DNA from 3 places in the Proteus mirabilis HI4320 genome. Region 1 is predicted to be linked to each of the others. Evidence: riboswitches for the same ligand, from Rfam matches in the RefSeq annotation. Region 1 holds a riboswitch; each other region holds the start of a gene.
The links. A riboswitch is a leader RNA that binds a small molecule or an ion and turns the genes downstream of it on or off. The one in region 1 is predicted to bind thiamine pyrophosphate.

Region 2: it holds a riboswitch for thiamine pyrophosphate, as region 1 does, so the genes downstream of both, thiC (phosphomethylpyrimidine synthase ThiC) here and thiD (bifunctional hydroxymethylpyrimidine kinase/phosphomethylpyrimidine kinase) in region 1, are expected to answer to the same signal.
Region 3: it holds a riboswitch for thiamine pyrophosphate, as region 1 does, so the genes downstream of both, thiB (thiamine ABC transporter substrate binding subunit) here and thiD (bifunctional hydroxymethylpyrimidine kinase/phosphomethylpyrimidine kinase) in region 1, are expected to answer to the same signal.

What each region holds. Positions count from the first base shown of each region.
Region 1 covers NC_010554.1:1,701,252-1,704,534, reverse strand. The annotation lists gene pagP (lipid IV(A) palmitoyltransferase PagP) at 1-323, opposite strand, end outside; gene PMI_RS07775 (hypothetical protein) at 941-1,585, opposite strand; TPP riboswitch at 1,910-1,998, shown strand; gene thiD (bifunctional hydroxymethylpyrimidine kinase/phosphomethylpyrimidine kinase) at 2,049-2,846, shown strand; gene fbaB (class I fructose-bisphosphate aldolase) at 2,900-3,283, opposite strand, start outside.
Region 2 covers NC_010554.1:3,045,163-3,048,445, forward strand. The annotation lists gene nudC (NAD(+) diphosphatase) at 1-430, opposite strand, end outside; gene PMI_RS13710 (HAD family hydrolase) at 578-1,258, shown strand; TPP riboswitch at 1,303-1,425, shown strand; gene thiC (phosphomethylpyrimidine synthase ThiC) at 1,557-3,283, shown strand, end outside.
Region 3 covers NC_010554.1:2,528,095-2,531,377, forward strand. The annotation lists gene ptsP (phosphoenolpyruvate--protein phosphotransferase) at 1-1,416, opposite strand, end outside; gene rppH (RNA pyrophosphohydrolase) at 1,425-1,955, opposite strand; TPP riboswitch at 2,068-2,160, shown strand; gene thiB (thiamine ABC transporter substrate binding subunit) at 2,225-3,238, shown strand; gene thiP (thiamine/thiamine pyrophosphate ABC transporter permease ThiP) at 3,238-3,283, shown strand, end outside.

The sequences.
Region 1 (3,283 bases):
TTACCCATACCAAATCCCCAAGGCGTTTCGTTATAACGATTGGTTTTTTCTTTATCGTAAGTAAAACGGTTATGCCAAGTCCATACCGGTAAATAGTAGTTATATTGGTCATTATCCCAAGTTTGGGTAAGATTACGTTTAAATTTTCCCCAATAGCTTTCCTCATTTTTTTCTGAGAAAGTGTTCTCTGCTGGCTGAGGTTTTTTTGTCGTAATAGTCTGAGGTGTGTTTTGCGTATTTTCAGAAGCAAAAGCAGGTGCTGTTAACGTAACTGAAAACAGTGTAGCTGCTAATAGGCTAGAGTGAAAATAGGTAGATGACATATATAACTCCGAATACGGCATTGCGGTGGTTCTGGTAATGTTAAAAAAATTTGTGCCATAGTGTTATTGAATTAGTGAAATATTCAGATAAGAGCTATCCGAAATTGAACTATTTTAATAACATTATATTTAATTTCAAATGGTTACAAAGAGATGTATCTCAGTTGCTCCCATTTAAAAGATAATTATTTATAGTATTAGTTAATATAATTGAGGATTTATTAAGCTTAATAATGATACATAATTTATTAGATTTTAGAATAAAACAAACTAAGCAAGATAATAACGATTAAATATTATCTAAAAAACATTATAACATAATATAACGATTACATATCCATCGGTTTTTTTATCGCATATTGAAATATTAATATAACGTTAATAATGAATAGTGTTTGTTATATGGGCAAAATTGCAAAGGAGCAGGATAATAGAGTAATTAATAATGAGAGTTAAATAAAAAAAGCAAAAAACGAAGATGTGTTTATAAAGTGTTTAAGTTTTATGGCTGCTGGATAAAGTGATCACTTCACTATAGCACCCCTAAAGAAGGGGTAAATCTGTGAGTTATGAGTAACGAGGGGAAAACCCACAGATTTTAAGAAAAAATCGTTTAATTATTGAGATAACGGTTCTTTACTAATAACTAATAGTCGATGAGTATGAATATCGCGATCTTTTTCCCAGCAAAACGCATCCCATTTATTATAAAAGTCTTCCACACTATCAATTAAATGTAATGGTCGATCCATTTCAGTGCCATCTGAAGCATAAATATAATATCCTTCACTAAAAGCCCATAAAATCATATCAATCCAAAAACCTTTACCATCAGAGGTTTGTTCCTCATCAGTCACAACAATATTGTGTACTTTTAATAGGTTATAAAAGAAAGTGCGGGGTAAATCTCTTATTACATTGCGATGTTTAGGAAGGCGAGAACGCCATACTTTTATTTGAGTACATGTTGTTTGTCCATAAACGATATCTTGTCGAAATCTTAGTTCAACTAAATAGGCTGTTTCGCTTTCTTTATTAGTAGTAATAAGTCTATATTGATCTCTATGAACAGCTTTAACTAACCGATAGCCCGTAGGAATTTCAAAACCGTCTAAAGAAATATCTTTTACCCCTTGGGTTATAAATTGTATTGTATGTTCAATATTTTTGGCTGGTAGTTTTAATTTCGCATTAAAATCTGCATCAGGAATAAGATAAGGCATTGATTGTCCATTTTGTTGTTGCGATGGTTCATTTTTCATTTAGCCCCTCCGCATATCAGTGGTGGTCAAGAAATGCATTATAAATACCTCATTTAGCAGATTATATATCGATTGTCGTTAAAATGAGCAAAATATTTTATTTTATGCTTATCATTGTTTTATGTTGAGAATATATATTCAAGATTGATAGCTAATAAAATATAAATCATCGAGCCTGCCTCTATTATAGATAAGCTAGATTAATTTATCTTCTAAAATAGAAAAGTTAACTTAAAGCACGTTAAGTGAGCTGATAAAGGTTGTCACTATCAAACTAGCTTCTTTATCTTCTGCATGCGATACTCTTGTGGCTTATATCATATAAGCTTTGGCTCGGGGCGCCTATTGGCTGAGATGAACCCGTATAACCTGATCTGGATAATGCCAGCGTAGGGAAGTCAAGGTCACTGTGCTGATTAACAGAGCCCGACTTTTCTGTAACTGGTAAAGGAGGAGTTAATCAGTGAGATATAACGCGTTGTCTATCGCCGGCACCGATCCGAGTGGTGGGGCGGGGATACAGGCTGATCTGAAAACATTTTCCGCACTGGGTGTATATGGCACAACAGTCATGACTGCACTGGTAGCGCAAAATACCTGTGGTGTACACTCTGTCTATGATTTATCCCCAGATTTTGTCGCAGCACAATTAGATGCGGTACTTTCTGATGTCAGAATAGATAGCGCTAAAATTGGTATGCTTTCTAATGCCAGTATTATTGATGTCGTTTGCGATAAACTGCAGCAATATCCCATTCCTTTTGTCGTACTTGATACTGTTATGCTTGCCAAAAGCGGCGATCCACTGTTACAACCTGATGCTATTGATAAAATGTTCACTCAGTTATTACCCCGCGTTGATTTGATCACGCCAAATCTGCCTGAGGCGGCAGCACTATTAGGTTGTGATATCGCGACAGATGAAACAACTATGAAACAACAAGGTGAAGCATTACTTTATCAAGGTTGTCAGGCGGTATTGATGAAAGGGGGCCATTTAAGCGAGAAAGAAAGTCCTGATTGGTTATTGACCCAAGATGGGCAATGGCGATTTACTTCACCGCGCATCAATACAAAAAATACTCACGGTACGGGATGCACACTTTCAGCCGCTTTAGCTGCTATTCGTCCTCAAGTTTCTGATTGGCAAAGTTGTGTTGAACAAGCAAAAGCCTATTTACAGCAAGCGTTAGAACAGGCAGACAGTTTAGAGGTGGGACAAGGTTTCGGCCCTGTACATCATTTTCATCGCTGGTGGTGATATCAAAAAGCCCCTATTAAAGGGGCTTCAATGCGTAATTTAATCGTAAAAAATTAAGCAATAGTCACAGATTTATCTAAATAGACATCTTGTACGGCATTAATTAGAGCAACACCGTCTTTCATGGATTTCTTAAAGGCTTTACGACCTAAGATAAGCCCCATGCCCCCAGCACGTTTATTAATGACTGCAGTACGTACTGCATCAGCAAGATCATTATTACCCGATGCTCCACCTGAGTTAATTAATCCTGCACGTCCCATATAGCAGTTAGCTAATTGGTAACGCACTAAATCAATGGGGTTTTCGCTCGTCAGTTTAGTGTAAACACGCTCATCAGTATGACCAAAACCAATCGCTTTAAAGCCACCGTTATTTTCAGCCATTTTCTGTTTAACAATATCGGCACCAATGGTTGATGCTAAATGGTTAGCTTG
Region 2 (3,283 bases), 1.3 Mb from region 1:
ATAGAATTTTATCTTTATTACGAATACCAACAATAATACAAGGTGCTATTTGTGGGTAATAACGCTCATGACAGTTATCACATAAACATGCCCATTCACTCTCACTATGGCGCATTTTAGCCCCACAATAGCCACAAAACCGATGAGAACGATAAAATTCAGCAAGTTGAACACCACGACCGACTAATTTAAATAACTTTTCATCTTGAGATGCGATAAGCCTTGGTGAACACATATCGCTTTCCATTTTGTCATAAATCAGCCAGACATTTTCTCCTTGCCATTCCCCAACAATTTTGGCTTGTTTACCCACAAGTCCCCAATCTGTTGCTAAACCAAATGGAAGTTCACCTTTGGGTAACCAAACTCGGCCGCCTAGGCTGACTGTCCACCAGCCTTTTTCACCACCTGTTAGCGTATATAAATGCATAGTAATAATTCTATCTTAGTTAATGATATACAATAGAGGATACTCTCTTTCACAAGAGCCGCTCAATGAATTATGTCGCTACGCCAAAATTCATCTATACCTCCATGGTAAAAATATAAATTGTATTTATAAATAAGGTTCACTCGAATGACAAACATAACGAAACATAAGATCGCTATTTTTGATTTAGATGAAACACTGTTAGCCGGAGATTCTAGCTGTTTATGGACAAATTACTTGTGGGAGAAAAAGAGAGTCACTGATCCTGCTTTTTTAGCTTTAGATAAACAAATGATCGCTGACTATTACGCAGAAAGGCTCAATATAAATAAGTACTTACACCAACATTTATCTTATTTTAATCAGCATAATATTGAAGAAATAAATCAATGGGTTACTGATTTTACTCATACCATAATCAAGCCATTGCTCTATCCTCAAGGCATTAATACTATAAACCTATACCGACAACAAAATATCCCCGTTATCATTATCTCTGCAACTATGTCTTTTCTGGTACATGCGATTGCAAAACAACTTAATGCTGATATTTCTATGGGCATTGATATGCAGATAAAAAATAATCATTATACAGGCCATATTGAGGGTATTCCTACCTTTAGAGAGGGTAAAGTCACTCGACTCAATCAGTGGAAAGAACAAAACAACATTAAGGATTCTTATATTTATTTCTATACTGACTCAGCCAACGATCTCCCTTTATGCTATCAAGCAAATGAGGTTATCACCATTAACGCCGATGAAAGATTAAGCCAAATAGCAACAGAAAAAGAATGGCAACAGTGCTACTGGCAGTTAAATAAATAATCATTATCGGGCTTGTAGTTTTTAAGATCTTTAATATACTGTGGGCATTCTTGTCGGAGTGCCTAGTGTTTATAAGGCTATTTTTAACACAGGCTGAGACCGTTAATTCGGGATCCGCGGAACCTGATCGGGCTAATACCCGCGAAGGGAACAAGAGTCATTCGACCTTTAGATAGCTTCATTGTGTCTATTTTTTACACTCTTATCTGTCGATACTCCCTGCGACCTCCAGACAAGCATTTTTCTCAATATTCACCCGACAAGCCTTGTGCTTGATTGATATTTATTAGGAAATGCTATGTCCAAAAATCAAACTATCTCTATTAAAGATGTTTCGCCCACTGCGAATAAACAGCGCCCACGTAAAGAACAACGCGATGCAGCGCAATCCTTTATTAGCACTATTCAAGGTATTAATTTTCCCAATTCAAAACGTATTTATATCACTGGTACTCGTTCAGATATTCAAGTGCCAATGCGTGAGATCCAACTTGATAAGACCCTGATCGGTGGCTCAAAAGAAGATCCTATTTTTGAAGAGAATGAACCTATTCCAGTCTATGACACTTCAGGGCCTTATGGTGATCCAACTTCTCAACTTGACGTTAATCTTGGCTTAAAAAAAATTCGCCAACCATGGATTGATGCGCGTAATGATACCGAACCTCTTTCACACTTAAGTTCTGATTTCACTCAACAACGCCTTACTGATGCAGGATTAGAACATCTACGCTTTCCGTTAAAACCCAGCCCTAGAAAAGCGCTAAATAATAAGAGAGTGACGCAATTACATTACGCTCGCAAAGGTATTATTACGCCAGAAATGGAATTTATTGCCATTCGAGAAAATATGGGGCGAGAACGTATTCGTAGCGAAGTATTACGCCAACAACATGCCGGATTTAGCTTTGGTGCACATTTACCTGACAATATTACGCCTGAGTTTGTACGCCAAGAAGTTGCTGCTGGTCGTGCCATTATTCCTGCCAATATCAATCACCCAGAATCTGAGCCGATGATTATTGGCCGTAATTTCTTAGTTAAGGTGAATGCTAATATCGGCAACTCTTCGGTTACCTCATCTATCGAAGAAGAAGTAGAAAAACTGATTTGGTCAACACGTTGGGGGGCCGATACCGTGATGGATCTGTCAACTGGACGTTATATCCACGAAACACGTGAATGGATCATCCGTAATAGCCCAGTCCCTATTGGTACTGTTCCTATTTATCAAGCTCTCGAAAAAGTTAACGGTATTGCAGAAGATCTCACTTGGGAAATGTTCCGTGATACTTTATTAGAACAAGCGGAACAAGGGGTGGATTATTTCACTATCCATGCAGGTGTCCTATTACGCTATGTTCCTATGACCGCAAAACGTTTAACGGGTATTGTCTCTCGTGGTGGTTCAATTATGGCGAAGTGGTGTTTATCACACCATAAAGAAAATTTCCTCTATACCCACTTCCGAGAGATTTGCGAAATCTGCACCGCTTATGATGTTTCATTATCATTAGGTGATGGTCTAAGACCTGGCTCTATCCAAGATGCTAACGATGAAGCACAGTTCGCTGAATTACATACCTTGGGTGAATTAACAAAGATTGCTTGGGAATATGATGTACAAGTCATGATTGAAGGCCCAGGTCATGTACCAATGCAGATGATACGTCGCAATATGACGGAAGAACTAGAGCATTGTCATGAAGCCCCCTTCTATACATTAGGCCCTCTAACAACTGATATAGCACCGGGCTACGATCATTTTACTTCCGGTATTGGCGCTGCAATGATTGGCTGGTTTGGCTGTGCCATGCTCTGTTATGTCACTCCGAAAGAGCATCTCGGACTCCCCAATAAAGAAGATGTGAAACAAGGTCTTATTACTTATAAAATCGCCGCCCATGCTGCTGATCTTGCCAAAGGACATCCCGGCGCGCAAATTCGTGATAACGCCATGTCTAAAGCCCGTTTTGAGTTTCGATGGGAAGATCAATTTAATCTAGCACTTGATCCTGAAACTGC
Region 3 (3,283 bases), 830 kb from region 1:
ACCGCTTTGTAACATAAAAGGGATTTCTGTGCGATAAAGACCGACACCATCTATGCCAACGCTAATACGTTGTTCATATTTAATGCTTAGCCCTGCATTTAATTGCACACTGATGGATTCACCATTTTTTAATACCGCTTGCTGTTCAAGCTGCTCTTCAGCAAGTTGACTCAATACTCTTTCTTCATCAATAATTTGCCGATATTCCTGCATGATAAAGGGTTCTGGTTCAATAAAAATCTCACCACGATAACCATCAAGAATCAGCATTCGGTTGTGAAGTAGCTCCGGTTGAATATCTGCCCCCATAATGGCAGGGATCCCCATTGCTCGAACTAAAATCGCTGAGTGTGAATGAGTCGCACCATCACGAACTATCACCCCCGCCAGTTGTTGTTCTGGCAACTCAGCCAATAGATTGGCACTAAGCTCATCCGCCACAAGAATAAAGCGATCTGGCCATGTATTTGTCGTGCTGAGATCATCATCTAAATGAAATAGTAAGCGCTGACCTAATGCTTTTAAATCTGAAGCTCGTTCTCGCATATAACTATCTTTAAGACTTGAGAACTGTGCAGAAAACTTCTCTATCACCACTTTTACTGCCCACTCAGCAACATAGCCTTGTTGTATAACCCCAGTCATTTTTTGTCTTAATTGGGGATCGTTAAGTAAATGCGAATAGAGATCGAAAATAGCCGCACTCTCTTTTTGTGAATTTGCCATAAAGCGCTTACTAAAACGGCGACACTCCGATGTCGCATCTTCTAAGGCGACCGTTAATCGGTTTAATTCACTTTTTATATCCAGTGCGCTGGCTTTAAAAACATGATCTAAGGTTGGCTGAGACATCTCTTGCCAACCATATGCCATCACTACCCCCGTAGAAACGGATAGGGCTTTAATACGGCTTTGACGATATTGTCCAAATAATCCTTTCGTTTGCACTTGCGACAATATCGCCCCTAATTGGGTGGCCAGTGTCACCATAAAAGATTCTTCGCTTTCATTAAATAAGCGTCGCTCTTTTTGCTGAACCACCAGCACCCCAAGTAACTGACGACGATAGACAATGGGCACGCCGAGAAAAGCGCGCAGATCATCCTCTTTTACTTGTGGCAGATAGGTAAAATTAGGATGTTCACGAATATCAGCCAGATTAATCAGCTCAGAAAGACGTCCTACTTCACCCACCACCCCCTCATCAAATGAGAGGCTGACGGCACGCCCTTTCGGCTTTTTCAATCCTTTTGTGGCCATTAAATAGAAACAGCGATGAGGAATATCGGCAAGATAAATAGAACACACATCCGTGTGCATAGCTTGACACGTTTCTTTCACTAATAGTTCAAGTGCTTCTGGCAGACTCGCTGCCATAGCCACTTTTTCTACAATTTCCCGCAAACGTGTCAGCATAGTGTTATCTAATACCTTTTACGGCGATATCCATAGGAAGGACGAGACATAGACACTTGTTCTTGTAATGGCATAACTACTGGTGCGAACTCTTTCATCACGCGACGATATACATCTCGCTTAAAAGAGACGACTTGACGAACAGGATACCAATAGCTAACCCAACGCCAACCATCAAACTCTGGCGTTTTGCTCTGCTGAACATTAATGTCCTTGTCGTTACTTGTTAACTGCAAAAGGAACCAACGCTGTTTTTGTCCAATACAAACAGGTTTTGTGTCCCAACGCACCAAACGCTTAGGTAACTTGTAACGTAACCAGTTACGCGTGGAGGCAAGGATTTTAACATCCTTACGACTTAATCCAACTTCTTCGAACAACTCACGATACATGGCTTGTTCTGGTGATTCTCCAGGATTAATTCCCCCTTGAGGAAATTGCCATGAATGTTGTCCATAGCGACGGGCCCAAAGCACTTGCCCTTGCCGATTACAAATTACAATCCCCACATTCGGGCGGTAGCCATCATCATCGATCACCAGACTACCTCAATAACCAAACTTGAAAGATAACTCATTGTTTCATACTACCCACAAACGGTAAACCACTATCAACAGACTTTGCACAACGTGAGTATTTATCTACAATGGGAATGTCTCAACGGGGTGCTTTTTTTAAGCTGAGAAAAACTCGTGGAACCTGATCCAGCTAATACTGGCGTAGGGATTTGAGTCAGGATGGCGCAATAATAACTCATTTGCCTCCTCACTCCTCAGATCCTACTTGACTTTTTACTGAGGAAAATAGCGTGTTAATAAATTCTCTTCGTTCAACTCTCTTATTCAGTGCACTAGGTTTGTTCAGTGCTTTTGCCACAAATGCACAACAAACCAAACCCACACTTACCGTCTATACCTATGACTCTTTTACCGCGGATTGGGGGCCTGGTCCGGCAATTAAAAAAGCATTTGAACAACAATGTGATTGTGAGCTAAAACTGGTTGCCCTTTCGGATGGGGTTTCTCTCCTTAATCGTTTACGTATGGAAGGGAGTAAAAGTAAGGCAGATATTATTTTAGGGCTAGATAACAATCTTATTCATGCGGCAAAACAGACCGGACTTTTTGCACCAAGCAATATTGATACATCAAAACTAGCATTACCTGAAAAATGGACTGATGACACTTTTGTGCCTTATGACTACGGTTATTTCGCTTTTATTTACGATAAAAATCGTATTACTCATCCCCCTAAAAGCATGGATGAGCTGTTAAATAGCCAACAGCCGTGGAAAATCCTTTATCAAGATCCACGTACCAGTACCCCCGGCTTAGGCTTAATGTTATGGATGCAATCACTGTATCCAAACAATACCGCTGAGCAGTGGCAAAAATTGGCGAATAAAACACTGACAGTAACCAAAGGCTGGAGTGAGTCCTATGGCTTATTCTTGAAAGGAGAAGGGGATTTTGTGCTTAGTTACACCTCATCTCCGGGCTACCATATTTTGGCTGATAAAAAAGACAATTATGCGGCAGCTATTTTTGATGAAGGACACTATTTACAGGTAGAAGTTGCAGCCAAGCTAAAATCCAGCAAACAGCCAGAATTAGCTCAGCAATTTATGCAATTTATGCTAACCCCCGCTTTCCAAGAAACCATCCCAACCACTAATTGGATGTATCCTGTTATTGATATGCCACTACCTGAGGTCTACTCCGTTATGCCTAAACCGCAAAAGTCATTACAATTTGATGCTGATGTGGTAGCCAAAGAGCGCCAAACATGGACACGTAATTGGCAATCTGCGGTTAGCCGCTAATGGGTAAATGGCTTATCCCGGGGCTATGCGCCTCGGGATTATTAC